One region of the Pelomonas nitida genome, then DNA from elsewhere that is predicted to be linked to it. Evidence: predicted binding sites of a transcription regulator. Region 1 holds the regulator's gene; the other holds the start of a gene.
What was found. The regulator NrdR, encoded in region 1, represses ribonucleotide reductase genes. The targets are predictions, from matches to a motif close to CACNANATNTNGTG.
Positions count from the first base shown of each region.

Region 1 (8,490 bases):
ACGGTGACGCTGACGGTCTTGGCCCGTGGTTCGTCCGAGTTCTGGATCAGCGGCGTCACGGTGCGCGACAGCAGGAAGGTCGCGTTGGCGTTGTCCAGAGCAGCCGTTCTCGACGCCACGGTGACGATGTCGTTGTCATAGTCGCGAACGCTGGACGCCGCGCTGGCGGGCTTGGCGAGCACCGAGAACGCGCGCACGGTGGCCATTTCCGCCTGCGCAATGCGCATGGCTTCGCTGCGTTGCTTGGCCAGGTCGCCGCTGCGGCGCAGGTTGCCTTGCAGGCCGACCAGCGCCACCATGCCGAAAGACATGACCAGCAGCGCGACCAGCGCTTCGATCAGCGTGACGCCGCGTTGATGCGGAGCGATCAGCTTGCGGCAGGGGAAGCGCGGGTTGATGGCCATGTTGCACCGCCTTCAGTCGATCCAGCCGCCCGGTATGCGCACATAGCTGCCCAGGCGGTTGCGCATCTGATCCGCCACCGTTTGCTGGTAGACGATGTCCACCGGGCCCGCCGACGTCATGTCGCCGCCGACCAGCACGATGCCGTTGACCACCGAGGGCACGCCGGCCGTGTTGGCCCAATCCAGGTCGCCCTTGGCGACGAGCATGCCGTTGATCTGCATCGGCCCGCTGAGCGTCACCCGGCCGCTGGCGATGATGAGCACGGGGTCGGACAGCTGGGCCAGCGTCCGGCTGGTGGCGAGGGTCATGTCGCCGTCTATCCACAGGATGCGTTGCCCGGCCTTGTAGGCGGTGTCGATGGCGTCGGAGCAGTCGGCATCGCAGGTGACCGTGCGCAGCGCCGGGTGCGTCGGGTAGCGGCTCACGCTGGCGCCCATGAACATCTTGAACACGTCGTCCGCACTGGCCGCGCGCTGAAGGCTCTCGTCGTTCTGCAGGACGGCCTGGCTCGTCGCCGCGCCGGGCACGGTTTCCAGCCGCGCATCGATCTTGCCCGTCCAGCTGCCGCCCAGCGTGGCCAGCAGCCCTGCGGCACGTGCATCGCTGTTGTGCAGGCCCAGGCCCGCGCCAGTCGAGCGGATGTCGCCGCGCACGGTCAGCGCGGAGGCCGGCGGCGTGCGCACCGCGCTGACCAGCGCCAATTCGACCTTCAGCAGGATGCCCGAAAGCTGGTTTTTGCTGACGAAGGTGCGCTCCACGATGCCGAGGTTGCACCGATCGACGACGCTGTCCGTGCAGGACTGCACGTTCAGCAGCACCGTGCCCCCGCGCCCACGGTTATCGAAGAGCACGCCGAAGCTGGGCGTGAAGCCTGGCGCGTTGACGCTCGTCTGGGCGGTGTGGGCGGAACTCGCATCAGCGCACCGGCACGTCCAGCCTTGGCCTGCGACGTTGCGGGCGCAGTCGATGATCCCGCCGTTGTCGCTCGACCTGGCGGTGATGCTTCGATCCGAAGCGTTCACGGTCAGGTAGCGATCGACGAAGCGCTGCCCACCGTTGGCGAGCGGTGTGCAGGCACCGTCCACACCGGTGCCGTTGAGCTGGGCCAGCGTCCACTCGACGCCGGCTTCCGCCACTTCCTGTGACAGGCTGGCGCGGTAGTAGCTGCTGGCCATGCGTTGCTCGAACAGCAGGCTGCGGTTGGCATAGGCCGCGAGCAAGGCCATCACGAGGAACAGCACCATGACGACGACCAGCGTGGCGGCCCCCGTCTGGCTCCTGAACGGTGTGCGGCGCGTGTTCATGCCGGGCAGGCTCCGACGATCTTGTCCGCGCGCAGGCGCTCAACACCAGTCAGCGTGCGCTTGACCCGGCTGTCGTGGGCGGCCTCGGCGTCGATCCTGAACCGCACCTGGCGAACCACATGCCGCGGGCAGGCCGCAGCGCCTGCCGTGGGCGGGTCACAGGGCTGGTCGCAGAAGTCACCGACGTCCGTGGCCTGCAGTTCATCCAGGTCGATGGTGAAGTCGGTGATCTTGACTGCGTCGGGGTCGGTGATCGGCTGCCAGTTGGGCTGCCCGCTGGCCAAGCCGATCATCAAGTACAAGGTTTTGCTTGCGCGGTCCCAGCGGAAGCCGAAGTTCTCGTTGTCACGCACGCTGCCGGTAGCGCTGTAGGCGCCGCGGGCGTAGCGGTAGGTCAGCGAGCGGCCGGCGTTGTTGTCGGTCCTGGCCATCTCGGCGAACTGGCTGGCCGACGCCGCAAGGGCAGCCTGCTGGTTCAACGAGCCGTCGCCAGACGGCGGAGCCCACACACCGAGCTCCGAATTGCCCCGAAAACCGGCGCGGCGCAGGTCTTGCTGGAGGAGGTCGGCGGCGGTACGCAAGTCCTGCTGGATCTGCGTCTCCAGCATCAGCCGGCGGTGCTCGTTGATCTGGTTGACCGCCAGCACCGCCGCCGCAGCGCTGACGATGAGCCCGATGGTGATGCCCACCATCAGCTCCACGAGGCTCAGGCCTCGTTGCGTGAAGCGCTTCAGCTGCATACCGGGAACCCACCGATGCTGCCGTCGGGTGAACAGGTGCGAACCCGCCCGGCGTTGCTGTACTGAACGGCGAGGCGGGCACCCGTGCGGGCGCCGCTGACCGTCACGACGAGGTTCTCGACGTCAGTCAGGCGAGGGTCACGGACGAAGCTGACGACCCCCGTTCTCCCCCCCCAGTCCGCGGTTGCGGCAAAGCTGACGGAGTTGCCGCGCGGCAGCAGCAACTCCCTCAGCACCTTGGCGTCGCCGATTCGGCATGCCCTGGCCAGATTGCATTGGCAGGTGTCGTTTCTGCCGGCGCTCACGCGGATGCAACTGCCAAAGTCGGTGATGTTCGCCGGCACCGCTTCGAGATGCAGGTTGAACGGCGCGTTGACGGCGTTGGCTTCGGTGCGCGCAAAGGCAATGATGCTGGCGATCTCACCGGCGGTGGCGATGATGCGGCGACGTTCTATCAAGCTGCTGAACGACGGCACCGCCACCGCGACGATCACGCTCAGCACGATGACGGCGACGGCCATCTCAACCAGCGTCACGCCGACAACGGAGCGGTGCTGTGCGGCGCGCTTCATGCTCAGTGCGCCCAGCAGAGGTCCGACGTGACCCGGTCGCCGGAGCCCGTGGCGAGGTACTTGAACACCGAGCCCTCGAGCCGCACGCTCAAGGTTGCGCAGTCCTGGGCGTCGCCAGCTTGCGCGCTGTCCGATTTGGGCCGGGCCGTGACCTGGTAGCCGGCGACGAAGGCTGGCTCCGAGACGGACTCCAGCGTGTAGTCGTAATACTTGGTGGCGCCACTGAAACCCACGGTCGTCAGCGCGCTGGCATAGGCGGTGTTGTTGGAGCGATAGCGCTCCTGCGCTTGCACGATGGAACTCAGCTCGGCGACGGCGTCTGCGCGGCGGCTGCGCTGGATGTACGACACGAGGTTGGGGTACGCGATCGCCGCCAGGATGCCGACGATGACGACCGCGATCATCAGCTCGATGAGCGTGAATCCGCGGCGTCGATGACTGGTGGCGGGGCGCATGGCGATGTCATTTTGAGTTTCTGATGCTCACCAAAGGTTACAGAAAATCCGCTTGTCGGGTCTTGACTACCGCTTGTCGCCGTCACCGCGAATGCGGGGGCTCAGGAACACAAGTTCATGCCGGGCAATTTGGTGCCCGTGGAGCAGCTGCGCACGCGCCCGGTCAGCGCGACGACCTGACGGATGCCCGGGCCGTTGTCCAGCTTCAGCTCGATGCTGCCGGTCTGCGTCACCAGCCCCTGCCGATGCTGGAACTGCAGGTTCTCCGCGTTGCTGCTCAGCCGCATGGGTTGGTGGGTCGGCAGCCACTCTGCCTTGATGATGTTGCTGCCCGGCGCCTTGCAGACAGCCTGGCCGCCCGCGCAGTCGCAGTCATTGCGCGCGCCCGTGTGCAGCACGTAGCAGGATTCGGCACCCTTGCGGCTGATGCGGAACTGGACGGCTTCGCCCATGCGGGCGGCTTCGCTGCGTGCGAACCGCAGGTCGCTGGCGAGCGCCTCGGACGTGGCGCGCAGCGCCCGCTCCTGGCGCAGCTTGCTCAGGCTGGGCAAGGCCTGGCTGAGCAGGGCGGTGGCGATGCCGAGGCAGGTGAACAACTCGACCAGCGTGAATCCACGCTGGTTGCGACGACCGGTGGTGCGGCTGGTGTTCATGGTGGCTCCCTGCGGTTCGTTGGCGATGTACGAACTCTAGGAAGCCGCTGCCGGCCGGTCTTTACCCCCAAGGGTGGGGCGGTGGGGGATGCCGCAGCCCGGCTCCCCCGGGCTCCCTCCGAAGCGGGATAGGGAAACCCCGGGTTAAATTTCCCGGATCAGCTGACGGAACTCGTCGACGTCCTCGAAGCTGCGGTAGACGGACGCGAAGCGCACGTAAGCGACCTTGTCGATGCGCTTGAGCTCGCGCATGACCAGTTCACCCAGCCGCGTGGACGCGATCTCGCGGGCGCCGCTGGCCAGCAGCTTTTCCTCGATGCGGTTCAGTGCGGCGTCGATCTGCTCGACGCTGACCGGCCGCTTGCGCAGCGCCAGCTGCATGGACGCACGCAGCTTGCTGGAGTCGAAATCGGCGCGCCGCCCGTCTTTCTTGACGACCGAGGGCAGGGCGATGTCCGCCCGTTCATAGGTCGTGAAGCGCTTGTCGCAGGACAGGCAGCGGCGCCGGCGCCGGACGACATCGCCCTCGTCCGACTCTCGGGTCTCGGAGACCTGGGTTTCGGTGTGAGAGCAGAACGGGCAGCGCATCGGGGCCGATCAGCCGCGGTACACCGGGAAGGCGGCCGTCAGCGCGGCCACCTTCTCGCGCACGGCGGCCAGATTGGCTTCGTCGTGCGGCTTGTCGAGCACGTCGGCGATCAGGTGGGCGGTGGCACGCACCTGCTCTTCCTTGAAGCCGCGCGTCGTCATGGCCGGCGTGCCCAGGCGGATGCCGCTGGTGACCATGGGCTTTTGCGGGTCGTTCGGGATGCCGTTCTTGTTGCAGGTCATGTGGGCGGCGCCCAGGATGGCCTCGGCTTCCTTGCCGGTCAGGTTCTTGGGGCGCAGGTCGACCAGCATGACGTGGCTTTCCGTGCCGCCGGAGACGATGCGCAGGCCACGCTCGATCAGCGTCTCGGCCAGCACCTTGGCGTTCTTGACGACCTGTTCCTGGTAGGCCTTGAACTCCGGCGTCAGCGCTTCCTTGAAGGCCACGGCCTTGCCGGCGATGACGTGCATCAGCGGGCCGCCCTGGATGCCGGGGAAGATGGCCGAGTTGATCTTCTTGGCGATGTCTTCCTTGTTCGTCAGGATGATGCCGCCACGCGGGCCACGCAGGCTCTTGTGCGTGGTGGACGTGACGACGTCGGCGTGGGGCAGGGGATTCGGGTAGGCGCCCGCGGCGATCAGGCCGGCGTAGTGCGCCATGTCGACCATGAAATAGGCGCCGATCTCCTTGGCGATCTTGCCGAAGCGCTCGAAGTCGATGCGCAGCGAGTAGGCCGAGGCGCCGGCGATGATGAGCTTGGGCTTCTTCTCGCGGGCCAGGGCTTCCATGGCGTCGTAGTCGATCTCTTCCTTGGCGTTCAGGCCGTAGGAGATGACGTTGAACCACTTGCCGCTCATGTTCAGCGCCATGCCGTGCGTCAGGTGGCCGCCTTCGGCCAGGCTCATGCCCATGATGGTGTCGCCGGGCTGCAGCAGCGCGAAGAACACGCCCTGGTTGGCCTGCGAGCCGGAGTTGGGCTGCACGTTGGCGAACTCGGCGCCGAACAGTTGCTTGACGCGGTCGATGGCCAGTTGCTCGGCGACGTCGACGTACTCGCAGCCGCCGTAATAGCGCTTGCCCGGGTAGCCTTCGGCGTACTTGTTGGTCAGCTGGCTGCCCTGGGCCTGCATGACGGCCGGCGAGGTGTAGTTCTCGCTGGCGATCAGCTCGATGTGGTCTTCCTGGCGGCGGGTCTCGTTCTGGACGGCGGTCCAGAGTTCGGGGTCGACCAGGGCGAGGGTGGAGGTGGTGCGGTCAAACATGGCTCGTGCTTCCGAAGGTCAGGCGATGAATCCCAGGCGCTCACGAGCAGGCGTGACGACACTGGGCTGCCCAGGCGAACGGCTGAAAGCGGCTGTCACGCAGACAACTGACAACCGCCTCACGCTCCCCGGTGGTGACCCACCTCGGGTCAGCTGGGTGACCCTGATCGCCAGTCGCGTGAGCGGCCAGTGTAATGTCTGCGGCGACTCGTCGCCCACACTTGCCGGCGGAGATCCGCCACCGGCGTCTTGCCGCTCAGTGCAGCAGCGCGACCTGGGCGGTGTCGTCGGCTGCCGGGGCCGAGGCAGCCTCACGCAGCGGGCGGGCCGTGATCGATGGCGGCACCAGTCGGCCGGCGGCGACGGCTTTCAGCAGATCCTGCTCCGCCATCACGCGGGCGGCGTAGCCGGCGTCGTCGGCCAGGTTGGCGGCCCCCACGTAAAAGCGCAGCCCTTCTTCCAAGCTGCCGGCGCGCTGCACACATTCCTTCAGCACCTGCACGCCGACGCGCAGGTTGGTGACCGGGTCAAACGCCGCCAGCGTGCCGCCGAAGGGCTCGTACTTGTCGTCATGCACCCGCGTCATGACCTGCATCAGCCCCTGCGCACCCACGTTGCTCTGCGCGAACGGATTGAAGCGCGACTCGATGGCCATGATGGCCAGGATCAGCGTGGGCTCGACCTTCGCGCGGTTGCCGACCGCCCAGGCTTCCTGCACGAGCCGGCTGATGGGCTCAGGGGCCACGCTGTAACGCCGCGCCAGCCAGTGGGCGATGGCGGCCTGCTGCCGGCTCAGTTCTTTTGGATTGGTGGCGGTGGCGCGTGCGATGGCATCGGGCTCGGCCGCAGCCAGCAGCGTGTTGCCTTCAGCCTCGGCACGCGCCTCCTGGCGGGCGTTCAGCCAGCCCAGCGTCGCGGATTCGATTTGCGCCCGCAGACCCGACTGGCTGACAAAGATCAACAGCACGGACACCACCGCCAGCCCGACCAGGGCCAGCGTGTTGTGGCTGACGACGAGCAGGCCGTTGCCGATGTCCTGAACGAACAGCGACGCCGAATCCCGCGTGTGGCGAGCCAAGCTGATGATGTTTTGACGTGTCGTCATGCAACTCCTTGGTGCCGCCCTGTGCCGCGGGCCGCTGCAGTTGCGGCCGCCCAGGCTGAGCGACGGTGATAATTTCCGGCCGTCATGCGTGGTCTGCGGCGTCTGCGCGCCCGGTGGACCTGGCCGGTGGGGTTTCGGTGGAAACCCGGAGCGGGCGCATTCTAGGGTTTGAAGATAACCCGTCAAGGCTGTTTTGGCCGATCAAAACTACTTTCAGTTATGAAATACAGCGACCTGCGGGACTTCATCGCCGGCTTGGAAGGACTGGGTGAACTCAGGCGCGTGCGTGAAAAAGTCTCGCCAGTGCTGGAGATGACGGCGCTCAGCGACCGCGTCTTGAGGGCCGGCGGGCCCGCGCTTTTGTTCGAGTCGCCTACAGGCTTCTCCACCCCCGCCTTGACCAATCTTTTTGGGACAACGCGACGCGTCGCGCTCGGCATGGGGGCGGAATCGCTGGCCGACCTGCGGGACGTGGGCCGCGTGCTGGCCAATCTGAAGGAACCCGAGCCCCCCAAGGGGCTGAAGGACGCGGGCAAGCTGCTGCAGATGGCCAAGGCGCTGTGGGACATGAAGCCGGCGCTGCAGCGCCGTGCAGCTTGCCAGGAGGAGATCCTGGAGGGCAGCGACATCGATCTCGGGCGTCTGCCCATCCAGCATTGCTGGCCGGACGACGCCGCGCCGCTCATCACCTGGGGCCTGGTGATCACGCGAGGGCCGGCGCGCACGCGGCAGAACCTGGGCATCTATCGTCAGCAGGTCATCGGCCCACGCCAGGTCATCATGCGCTGGCTGGCTCACCGCGGCGGGGCGCTGGATTTCCGAGATTTCGCGCTGGCCCAGCCCGGGCAGCCGTTCCCGATCGCGGTGGCGCTGGGGGCGGACCCCGCCACCATCCTCGGCGCGGTGACCCCGGTGCCCGACAGCCTCTCGGAGTACCAGTTCGCAGGCTTGCTGCGCGGCTCCCGGACCGAACTGGTCAACACGGACGTCGGACATGGCGCGCCCCTGCAGGCGCCCGCTTCGGCCGAGATCGTTTTGGAAGGGCACATCCCGCCCGCGTCGGCGGGTTACACCGGCATCAGCGCCCACGGCGTGCCGCTGAAAGAGAAGGGCGGTTACCTGCATGCGCTGGAAGGGCCGTTCGGCGATCACACCGGCTACTACAACGAGCAGGACTGGTTTCCCGTCTTTGAGATCACGCGGCAGACGCAGCGCCGCAACCCGATCTATCACTCCACCTACACCGGCAAACCGCCCGACGAGCCCGCCATCCTTGGTGTGGCCCTCAATGAAGTCTTCGTCCCAATCCTGCAAAAGCAGTTCCCGGAGATCGTTGACTTCTATCTGCCGCCCGAAGGCTGCAGCTACCGCATGGCGGTCGTGTCCATCAAGAAGGCCTACCCAG
Region 1 covers NZ_JBIGIA010000002.1:235,747-244,236, reverse strand. Annotated here, with positions in the region: gene ACG00X_RS03605 (type IV pilus modification PilV family protein) at 1-404, opposite strand, end outside; gene ACG00X_RS03600 (PilX N-terminal domain-containing pilus assembly protein) at 417-1,709, opposite strand; gene ACG00X_RS03595 (PilW family protein) at 1,706-2,449, opposite strand; gene ACG00X_RS03590 (pilus assembly FimT family protein) at 2,440-3,021, opposite strand; gene ACG00X_RS03585 (type IV pilin protein) at 3,024-3,476, opposite strand; gene ACG00X_RS03580 (GspH/FimT family pseudopilin) at 3,578-4,129, opposite strand; gene nrdR (transcriptional regulator NrdR) at 4,274-4,717, opposite strand; gene glyA (serine hydroxymethyltransferase) at 4,727-5,980, opposite strand; ZMP/ZTP riboswitch at 6,042-6,168, opposite strand; gene ACG00X_RS03565 (lytic transglycosylase domain-containing protein) at 6,237-7,085, opposite strand; gene ubiD (4-hydroxy-3-polyprenylbenzoate decarboxylase) at 7,305-8,490, shown strand, end outside.

Region 2 (8,490 bases), on a different contig from region 1:
GTGGCCTGGCATTGCTGGGTTATGTCTGGGTCGGCTTGCTGCGCGCGCGGGCCTCTGAGGGCCAGTCGGCGGACGCCGCGTTGCGTCCGCCGCTGCGCTCGGTGCCGCCCATGGCGCTGGCCTGGACGGCCCAGTTCATCGCCCTCTATATAGATATCAGTGGTTTCGGCCTGGCGACGCCGGGTGCCCGCTTCGGGTTCGCGCCGGCGCTGTCGATGACCATCTGGCTGGTGTTGACGGTCTATCTCGTCGAGAGCCGCTTCCTGCCGCTGCACAGTGTGCGCCGCGTGCTGGCGTGGCTGGCAGCAGCGGCGGTGATGCTGGCCTGGTGTTTCCCGGGAGAGAGCCGCCCGATGGCGGCGTCGCCCTGGGCGCCGCTGCACTGGGTGCTGGGGCTGGCGTCCTACGGCTTGTTCGGTGTGGCTGTGCTGCATGCCGCGCTGACCAACCGTGCGGAAGCCCGCTTGCGCCACCGGCAGGCGGGGGCGGGTGGCATGCCGCTGCTGCAGCTCGAGCGGCTGACCTTCCAGTTCGTCGCAGCCGGTGTTGGCGTGTTGTCGCTGGCGATTGTGCTGGGCTGGTGGTTCACGCCGCAGTGGCATTGGGATCACAAGAATCTGCTGGCCGTGCTGGGTTGGCTGGTGCTGACGGGGCTGTTGGTGGGCCGGCGCGTCTATGGCTGGCGCGGCAGGCGGGCGACACGCTGGCTGTATGCCGGCGCGGCCTTGCTGCTGCTGTCGTATGCGGGTTCGCGTTTTGTGTTGGAAGTGGTGTTGCAGCGCGGTGGAGGCCCGGCATGAAGTACCTGTTGCTGCTGGCCCTGCTGGCATTCGTGTTTTTCATGATCGGCGCCCGGCGCGGCCGGCGCGACGAGCCCGGGCAGGGTGATCGGCCGCAGCGGCCCGCTGCGCCGAAAACGATGGTGAGCTGTGCCGAGTGCGGCATGCACCTGCCTGCCGACGAGGCGCTGCCGGGCAAGGGCGGCGCGTTCTGCGGCGCCGAGCATCGAAAGCGTTTCGAGGCGCGTCAGGGGCAGGCTTGAATCTCGTCGCGTGGTGGGCGCAGGCGGCCGTGCGGGAGGCGCTGTGGTGAGGATGGAGTCCACGCTGCCGCCGGGCCTGGAGGGTGTGTCCATCCGCGGCCATTGGTTCATCGAGGCGCCGCCGCCCGAGCCGGCTGAGGCGGGTAGCGCGGCCTTCGAGCGGCTTTACCGAGCGTTCCTCGCGGCGCGTGCAGCCCTGGGGCTGGCGTTGCTGGGGGCGCAGTTCGTCGCGACGCTGCTGTCGGCGCCGCCGGCGAGGTCGACGCTGCTGTTGAGCTTGGCCTACGCCGCCATGGCGGTCGCGCTGTGGCTGGTGCCGCAACTCAGGCGCGGTGCCTCGGCGCGCAACCTGGCCCGTATCAGCAGCGTGCACTGGTGGCTGGCCATCGGGGTCGATCTGGTGTTGTTCGGCGTCCTGCACGCGCAGGACCCGAGCGGCGTCAATTACGGCGCGCTGTTTGTGCTGCCCGTGCTGATGTCGGCCGTGCTGTGCCCGCGCCGGCTGGCACTGGCGACTGCAGCCATCGCGACGCTGGGGATGTTGGCCGCGGCCGCCTGGTCGCTGCTGCTGGGAGTCGACGTGGGCTTGAAGACGACGCAGGCCGGTCTGGTGGGTGGCGGGTTGTTTGCCGTGAGCCTGCTGGCCAGTGAGTTGAGTGCGCGCCTGGCCCGCGAGGAGAAGGCGGCGCGCGGCAGCATGGCGCTGGCGCGCCAGCAGGAGCTGTTGAGCCGCCTCGTCATCGACGAGATGCAGGAGGGCGTGCTCGTGGTGGATCGGCGCGGCCGCGTGCGCGCGATGAACCCGGCGGCCCGCGTGCTGTTGGGGGCCGCCGATGGCGCGCTGAGCTGGCAGCTGCGCGAGCGCGCCGACTGGCTGCCGTTGGTGCAGGCACTGGAAGAGGCCTACATCCTGGGCAACCGCACGGAGATGGATGTCTCGATGCCCATGGAAGGCGGGGCGTCGCGCAGCCTGCGGCTGCGGCTTCGCTTCACGCGGCAGCGCGGCGGCAGCGAGGAGTTGTGCGTGATCTTCCTGGAGGACAACCGCGATCTGCTCGCGCGTACGCGGCAGGAAAAGCTCGCGGCGATGGGGCGTGTGTCGGCGGGCATTGCGCACGAGATCCGCAATCCGCTGGCCGCCATCGCCCAGGCGAACGCGCTGATCGCCGAGGATGTGGCCGGCATGCGCGCCGAGCCGCTGACCCGCATGGTCGCGTCCAACGTGCAACGCCTCAAGCGACTGGTGGACGACGTGACCGAGGTCGCGCCCGGCGTGCAGCCCGACACGCAGGTGCTGGATGTCAGCGAGCTGGTGCACGAGACCTGCGTGGACTGGGCCGGTGTCAACGGCCTGCAGCTCGGCGCCAGGAGCCGCTTTCAGCTGCAGATCGACCTGCCGGGCATGCCGGGCCTGTTCGACGCCGAGCACCTGCGCCGCGTGCTGGTCAACCTGCTGGACAACGCGCTGCGCCATGCCGACGACGGCGTTGGCGCCGTGCGCGTGCGGCTGGCGCGCGACGGCGATGTGCTTGTTCTGGTGGTTCGCAGCGCCGGGGCGCCCGTGCCGCCGGATGTCGAGCGCCATCTGTTCGAGCCCTTCTTCTCGACGCGCAGCCGCGGCTCCGGCCTGGGCCTCTATATTTGCCGTGAGCTGTGCGAGCGCCACGGCGGACGCATCGACTACCGCCGCGCCGCCGACGGCGCGGCCAATGAATTCAGCGTGCGCCTGCGCATGCCGGGCGCTGCTCTACCGAGCTTTTCATGACGACTGCCTCTCCCGCACGACTGCTGGTCATCGACGACGAGCCGGACCTGCGCACGCTCTACGAGCTCACCTTGCTGCGCGAAGGCTACGAGATCGACAGCGCCGGCTCCGTGGCCGAGGCGTTGGAGCAACTCGCCGATCACCAGTACAGCGCCGTCATCACCGACATGAAGCTACCCGACGGCTCGGGCCTGGCGGTGCTGCGCTGGCTGGAGCAGGCCGCGCGGCCCGAGAAGGCCATCGTCATCACGGCGTTCGGGTCGGCGGAGAACGCCGTCGAGGCACTGAAGGCCGGTGCCTTCGATTACCTGACCAAGCCCGTGGACCTGCGCCAGTTCCGTCTGGTCGTCGCCTCGGCGCTGGGGCGCGAGCCTGCGGCCAAGGGGGCCGGCGCCGCAGCAGGCGGCGACACGGCGGTGGCGCCGTCCACCTCGCAGCGGCTGGTGGGGCGCTCGCCAGCCATTCACGCGGTGCGCTCGCTGATCGACAAGGTCGCGCGCAGCATGGCGCCGGTGCTGGTGCACGGCGAATCCGGCACCGGCAAGGAGTTGGTGGCGCGCGCCATCCACGACCATGGCGCGCGCGCGGCGCAGCGCTTCGTCGCGGTGAACTGCGGCGCCATTCCGGAGAACCTGCTGGAGGCCGAGTTCTTCGGCTATCGCAAGGGCGCGTTCACCGGCGCGAACGAGGACCGCGAGGGCTTCTTCCAGGCGTCCGATGGCGGCACGCTGTTCCTCGACGAGATCGGCGACCTGCCGCTGGCCATGCAGAGCAAGCTGCTGCGGGTCATCCAGGAACGATCGGTGCGCCCGGTGGGGGCCACGGCCGAAACGCCCATCAATGTCCGCATCCTCAGTGCGACGCACAAGGATCTTGCGGCCGAGGTGGCGGGTGGGCGCTTTCGGCAGGACTTGTTCTACCGGCTGAACGTCATCCAGATCCGGGTGCCGCCGCTGCGTGAGCGGCTGGAGGATCTGGGCCTCATCAGCGAACGCGTGCTCGCGCGCATCGCGCAGGACGCCGGCGTGTCGCCCACGCCGCGCCTGACGGCCAGCGCGCTGCAGACGCTGTCTCGCTATGCCTTCCCCGGCAATGTGCGGGAGCTGGAGAACCTGCTGCACCGCGCGCTGGCGTTGGCGGGTGGCGAGTGGATCGGGCCCGACGACCTCGGCCTGCCTGATGCCGTGCTGGACGACGAACAAAGCGAGTCGCAGTTTGCGGCACTGGCCACGCCGCTGCTGGCTGAGGCGCCTGCCGAGGGGCTGTCTCTGCCGGAGCAATTGCCAAGCGATCTGGCGGTGTATCTCGACGATGTGGAGCGAGCCATTCTGCTGCGCGCGCTGGAGCAGCATCGCTTCAATCGCACGGCGGCTGCGGCCAGCCTCGGCCTGTCGCTGCGCCAGATCCGCTATCGCATGGCGCGACTGGGCATTTCGGCCGGCGACAGCTGAAGACATCGACCTCGGGATTTGCCCGGCTTGAATCCTGGGCGACCTGCAAATGCGGTTGCGGGCCCGCGCCGGAAATGCAGCATCGATGCGGCCTGGCGAGCGTTTCGGCCCGCCAGCCCAGTGTGGATGCGGGGTCGTGATGAGGAACCCCGATGCGATCGTGCTGTACGCGGTGGTGTGCTTGTTTTTGTGGCAACCCATAGATGATGTGGTGACACTAGCGGTAGTGCTTGAGGGGCGGCGGGGCCATAGATATAGTGTCCTTCGTGATATCCTGCTGACCCAGTCGACCCCATGACCATCTCCTCGGAATCGCAGTGCGCAGTGGCAAGGCCACCGCGGCCTTGCTGTCGAGGGTCCAGCCGGAATGCCGGCCTGGCGATGGCCCGGCGGGGACGAACTCCCTCCAACCCAGCTCACCCCGATGCGCCAACCCTCTTGTGGGTTGCCGCCGCGCATTTGCCCGTCATTTCTCGATAAAGGATCCCCTCATGCAGCATGAAGCCGCCACGGGTCAGGCCCCCGACGCCTCGCTCTCCCCGGTGTCCCCGGACGCGTTTGGATCCGACGCTACCGCTACTGCCGGCACCATGCCGTCGTCTTACCAGGCCTACCAGATCATTCGCCGCAACGGCGCGGTGGTGTCGTTCGAGCCCAGCAAGATCGCCGTCGCGCTGATGAAAGCATTCCTGGCCGTGCATGGCACCAGCGGTGCAGCTTCGGCGAGCGTGCGCGAGACCGTGGAGCAGCTGACCCAGAACGTCGTGCGTGCGTTGCTGCGCTCGCGCCCGAGCGGTGGCACCTTCCACATCGAGGATGTGCAGGATCAGGTCGAGCTCGGTCTGATGCGCAGCAGCAATCACGAGGTGGCCCGCGCCTACGTGCTGTACCGCGAGCGCCGCGCGCAGGAGCGCGCCGCCCACGGCGAGGCCGCCCGCGCGGCCGAGCCGGCGCTGATGGTGGTGGACCGCGGCGAGCGCCGCCCGCTGGATCTGGCCCAGCTGAAGTCGCTGATCGCGTCGGCCTGCGAGAACCTCGGCGCCGACGTGCGTCCCGAGCCCGTGCTGGCCGAGACGCAGCGCAACCTGTACGACGGCGTCGCGATCGACGAGGTCTACAAGGCCGCGATCCTGGCTGCGCGCACGCTGATCGAGAAAGACCCGGGCTACAGCCGCGCCACCGCGCGCCTGCTGCTGCACACCATCCGCCGCGAGATCATCGGCGTCGAGGTGACGCAGGCCGAGATGCAGACGCGCTACGCCGAGTACTTCCCCGGCTACATCCGGACGGGCATTGCCGCCGAGCTGCTCGACGAGAAGCTGGGCCAATACGACCTGGCCAGGCTGGGCGCCGCGCTGAAGGCCGATCGCGACCTGCAGTTCGACTACCTGGGTCTGCAGACGCTGTACGACCGCTACTTCCTGCACATCGCCGACGAGCGCATCGAGATGCCGCAGGCCTTCTTCATGCGCGTGGCCATGGGCCTGGCGCTGAACGAGATCGACCGCGAAGCCCGCGCCATCGAGTTCTACGAAGTGCTGTCGAGCTTCGACTTCATGAGCTCCACGCCGACGCTGTTCAACAGCGGCACGCGCCGCTCGCAGCTGTCCAGCTGCTACTTGACCACGGTCAGCGACGACCTGGACGGCATCTACGAAGCGCTGAAGGAGAACGCGCTGCTGTCCAAGTTCGCGGGCGGCCTGGGCAACGACTGGACGCCGGTGCGCGCGCTCGGCAGCCACATCAAGGGCACCAACGGCAAGTCGCAAGGCGTCGTGCCGTTCCTGAAGGTCGTCAACGACACGGCCGTGGCCGTGAACCAGGGCGGCAAGCGCAAGGGTGCCGTCTGCGCCTACCTGGAAACCTGGCACCTGGACATCGAAGAGTTCCTGGACCTGCGTAAGAACACCGGCGACGACCGCCGCCGTACGCACGACATGAACACGGCGAACTGGATTCCCGACCTGTTCATGAAGCGCGTCATCGAAGGCGGTGACTGGACGCTGTTCAGCCCCAGCACCTGCCCGGACCTGCACGACCTGTTCGGCGCCGCCTTCGAGAAGGCCTACGTCGAGTACGAGCGCAAGGCAGACGCCGGCGAGATCAAGCTGTTCAAGCGCATGCAGGCCAAGGATCTGTGGCGCAAGATGCTGTCGATGCTGTTCGAGACGGGCCATCCCTGGATCACATTCAAGGACGCCTGCAACGTGCGCAGCCCGCAGCAGCACGTGGGCGTGGTGCACTCGTCCAACCTGTGCACCGAGATCACGCTGAACACCAACGACAGCGAGATCGCCGTCTGCAACCTCGGTTCCGTGAACCTGTCGCAGCACTTGAAGGACGGTGCCATCGACCAGGCCAAGCTGAAGAAGACGGTGCGCACCGCGATGCGCATGCTCGACAACGTCATCGACATCAACTACTACGCCGTCAAGAAGGCACGTGACTCCAACCTGCGCCACCGCCCGGTGGGTCTGGGCATCATGGGCTTCCAGGACGCGCTGTATGCGCTGCGCACGCCGTACGCCTCGCAGGCCGCGGTGGAGTTCGCCGACCGCTCGATGGAAGCCGTCTGCTACCACGCGTACTGGGCCTCGACCGAGCTGGCTGAGGAGCGCGGCCGCTACTCGTCCTACAAGGGTTCGCTGTGGGACCGCGGCATCCTGCCGATCGACTCGCTGGACCTGCTGGCCGAGGCCCGCGGCGGTTACGTCGATGTCGACCGCTCGACGTCGCTGGACTGGGATGCGCTGCGCGGCCGTATCGCCGCCCACGGCATGCGCAACAGCAACTGCGTGGCCATCGCGCCGACCGCGACCATCTCCAACATCATCGGCGTGGACGCGTCCATCGAGCCCTGCTTCGGCAACCTGTCGGTGAAGTCCAACCTGTCGGGCGAGTTCACGGTCATCAACGAATCGCTGGTGCGTGACCTGAAGGCGCTGGGCCTGTGGGACGACGTGATGGTCATGGACCTCAAGCACTTCGACGGCTCGCTGCGCCGCATCGACCGCGTGCCCGAGGACATCAAGGCCCTGTACGCGACGGCGTTCGAGGTCGACACCTCGTGGCTCATCGAAGCCGGCGCGCGCCGCCAGAAGTGGATCGACCAGGCGCAGAGCCTGAACATCTACATGGCCGGCGCGTCGGGCAAGAAGCTCGACGAGACCTACAAGCTCGCGTGGCAACGCGGCCTGAAGACGACCTACTACCTGCGCACCATCAGCGCGACGCAGGCCGAGAAGAGCACGGTCACGCGGTCGGGCCAGCTCAATGCCGTGTCGGCTGCTGCGGCGCCGGTCATGGCCGCAGCGGTGGCGCCGGTCGCGGTTGTCGAGCCTGAACTGCCCGCCACGGACATGAAGTTCTGCGCCATCGACGACCCGGGTTGCGAGGCCTGCCAGTAATCGGAACGGTGGCATCTGCTTGTATAGACAAGTGGATGCCGCCGGTTTTCGATGCCCTCACGCAACAAACTTTGCGTGATTGATGCAAATAGCCTGTGCTAGTTCTTGTTGATTTGCGCAAGCACTGCCGATAATTCGAAGTGATAGGAAGCTCACCATGCTGGATTGGGACGAAGACCTGAAGTCCACTGATAACTCTGCTGCGAAGCCCCTCGCAGCCATGCCTTCGGCGACGCCATCCACGATGGCCTCGCGCGAAGCCGCCAGCGTCTCGACTCCCGCTCCCCAACTGTCTGGTGAATCGGCGACCGCGCGTCGCGTGCGCGTCGCCGACAAGCGCATCATCAACGGCCAGACCGACGTCAACCAGCTGGTGCCGTTCAAGTACAAGTGGGCGTGGGAAAAGTACCTCGCCACCTGCGCCAACCACTGGATGCCGCAGGAAGTGAACATGAGCCGCGACATCGCGCTCTGGAAGGACCCCAACGGTCTGACGGACGACGAGCGCCGCATCATCAAGCGCAACCTCGGCTTCTTCGTCACGGCCGACTCGCTGGCCGCCAACAACATCGTGCTGGGCACCTATCGCCACATCACGGCGCCGGAGGCCCGCCAGTTCCTGCTGCGCCAGGCCTTCGAAGAGGCCATCCACACGCACGCCTACCAGTACATCGTGGAGTCGCTGGGCCTGGATGAAGGCGAGATCTTCAACGCCTACAACGAGGTTCAGTCCATCCGTGACAAGGACGAGTTCCTGATTCCGTTCATCGACGCGATCATGAACCCCGAGTTCAAGACCGGCACGCCGCAGAACGACCAGACGCT
Region 2 covers NZ_JBIGIA010000012.1:25,608-34,097, reverse strand. Annotated here, with positions in the region: gene ACG00X_RS15940 (cytochrome C assembly family protein) at 1-800, shown strand, start outside; gene ACG00X_RS15935 (PP0621 family protein) at 797-1,042, shown strand; gene ACG00X_RS15930 (sensor histidine kinase) at 1,095-2,807, shown strand; gene ACG00X_RS15925 (sigma-54-dependent transcriptional regulator) at 2,804-4,258, shown strand; gene ACG00X_RS15920 (ribonucleoside-diphosphate reductase subunit alpha) at 4,750-7,665, shown strand; gene ACG00X_RS15915 (ribonucleotide-diphosphate reductase subunit beta) at 7,823-8,490, shown strand, end outside.
Region 2: ACG00X_RS15920 (ribonucleoside-diphosphate reductase subunit alpha) is a predicted target of NrdR. The motif match lies at 4,505-4,518, and genes of this name have one in related genera.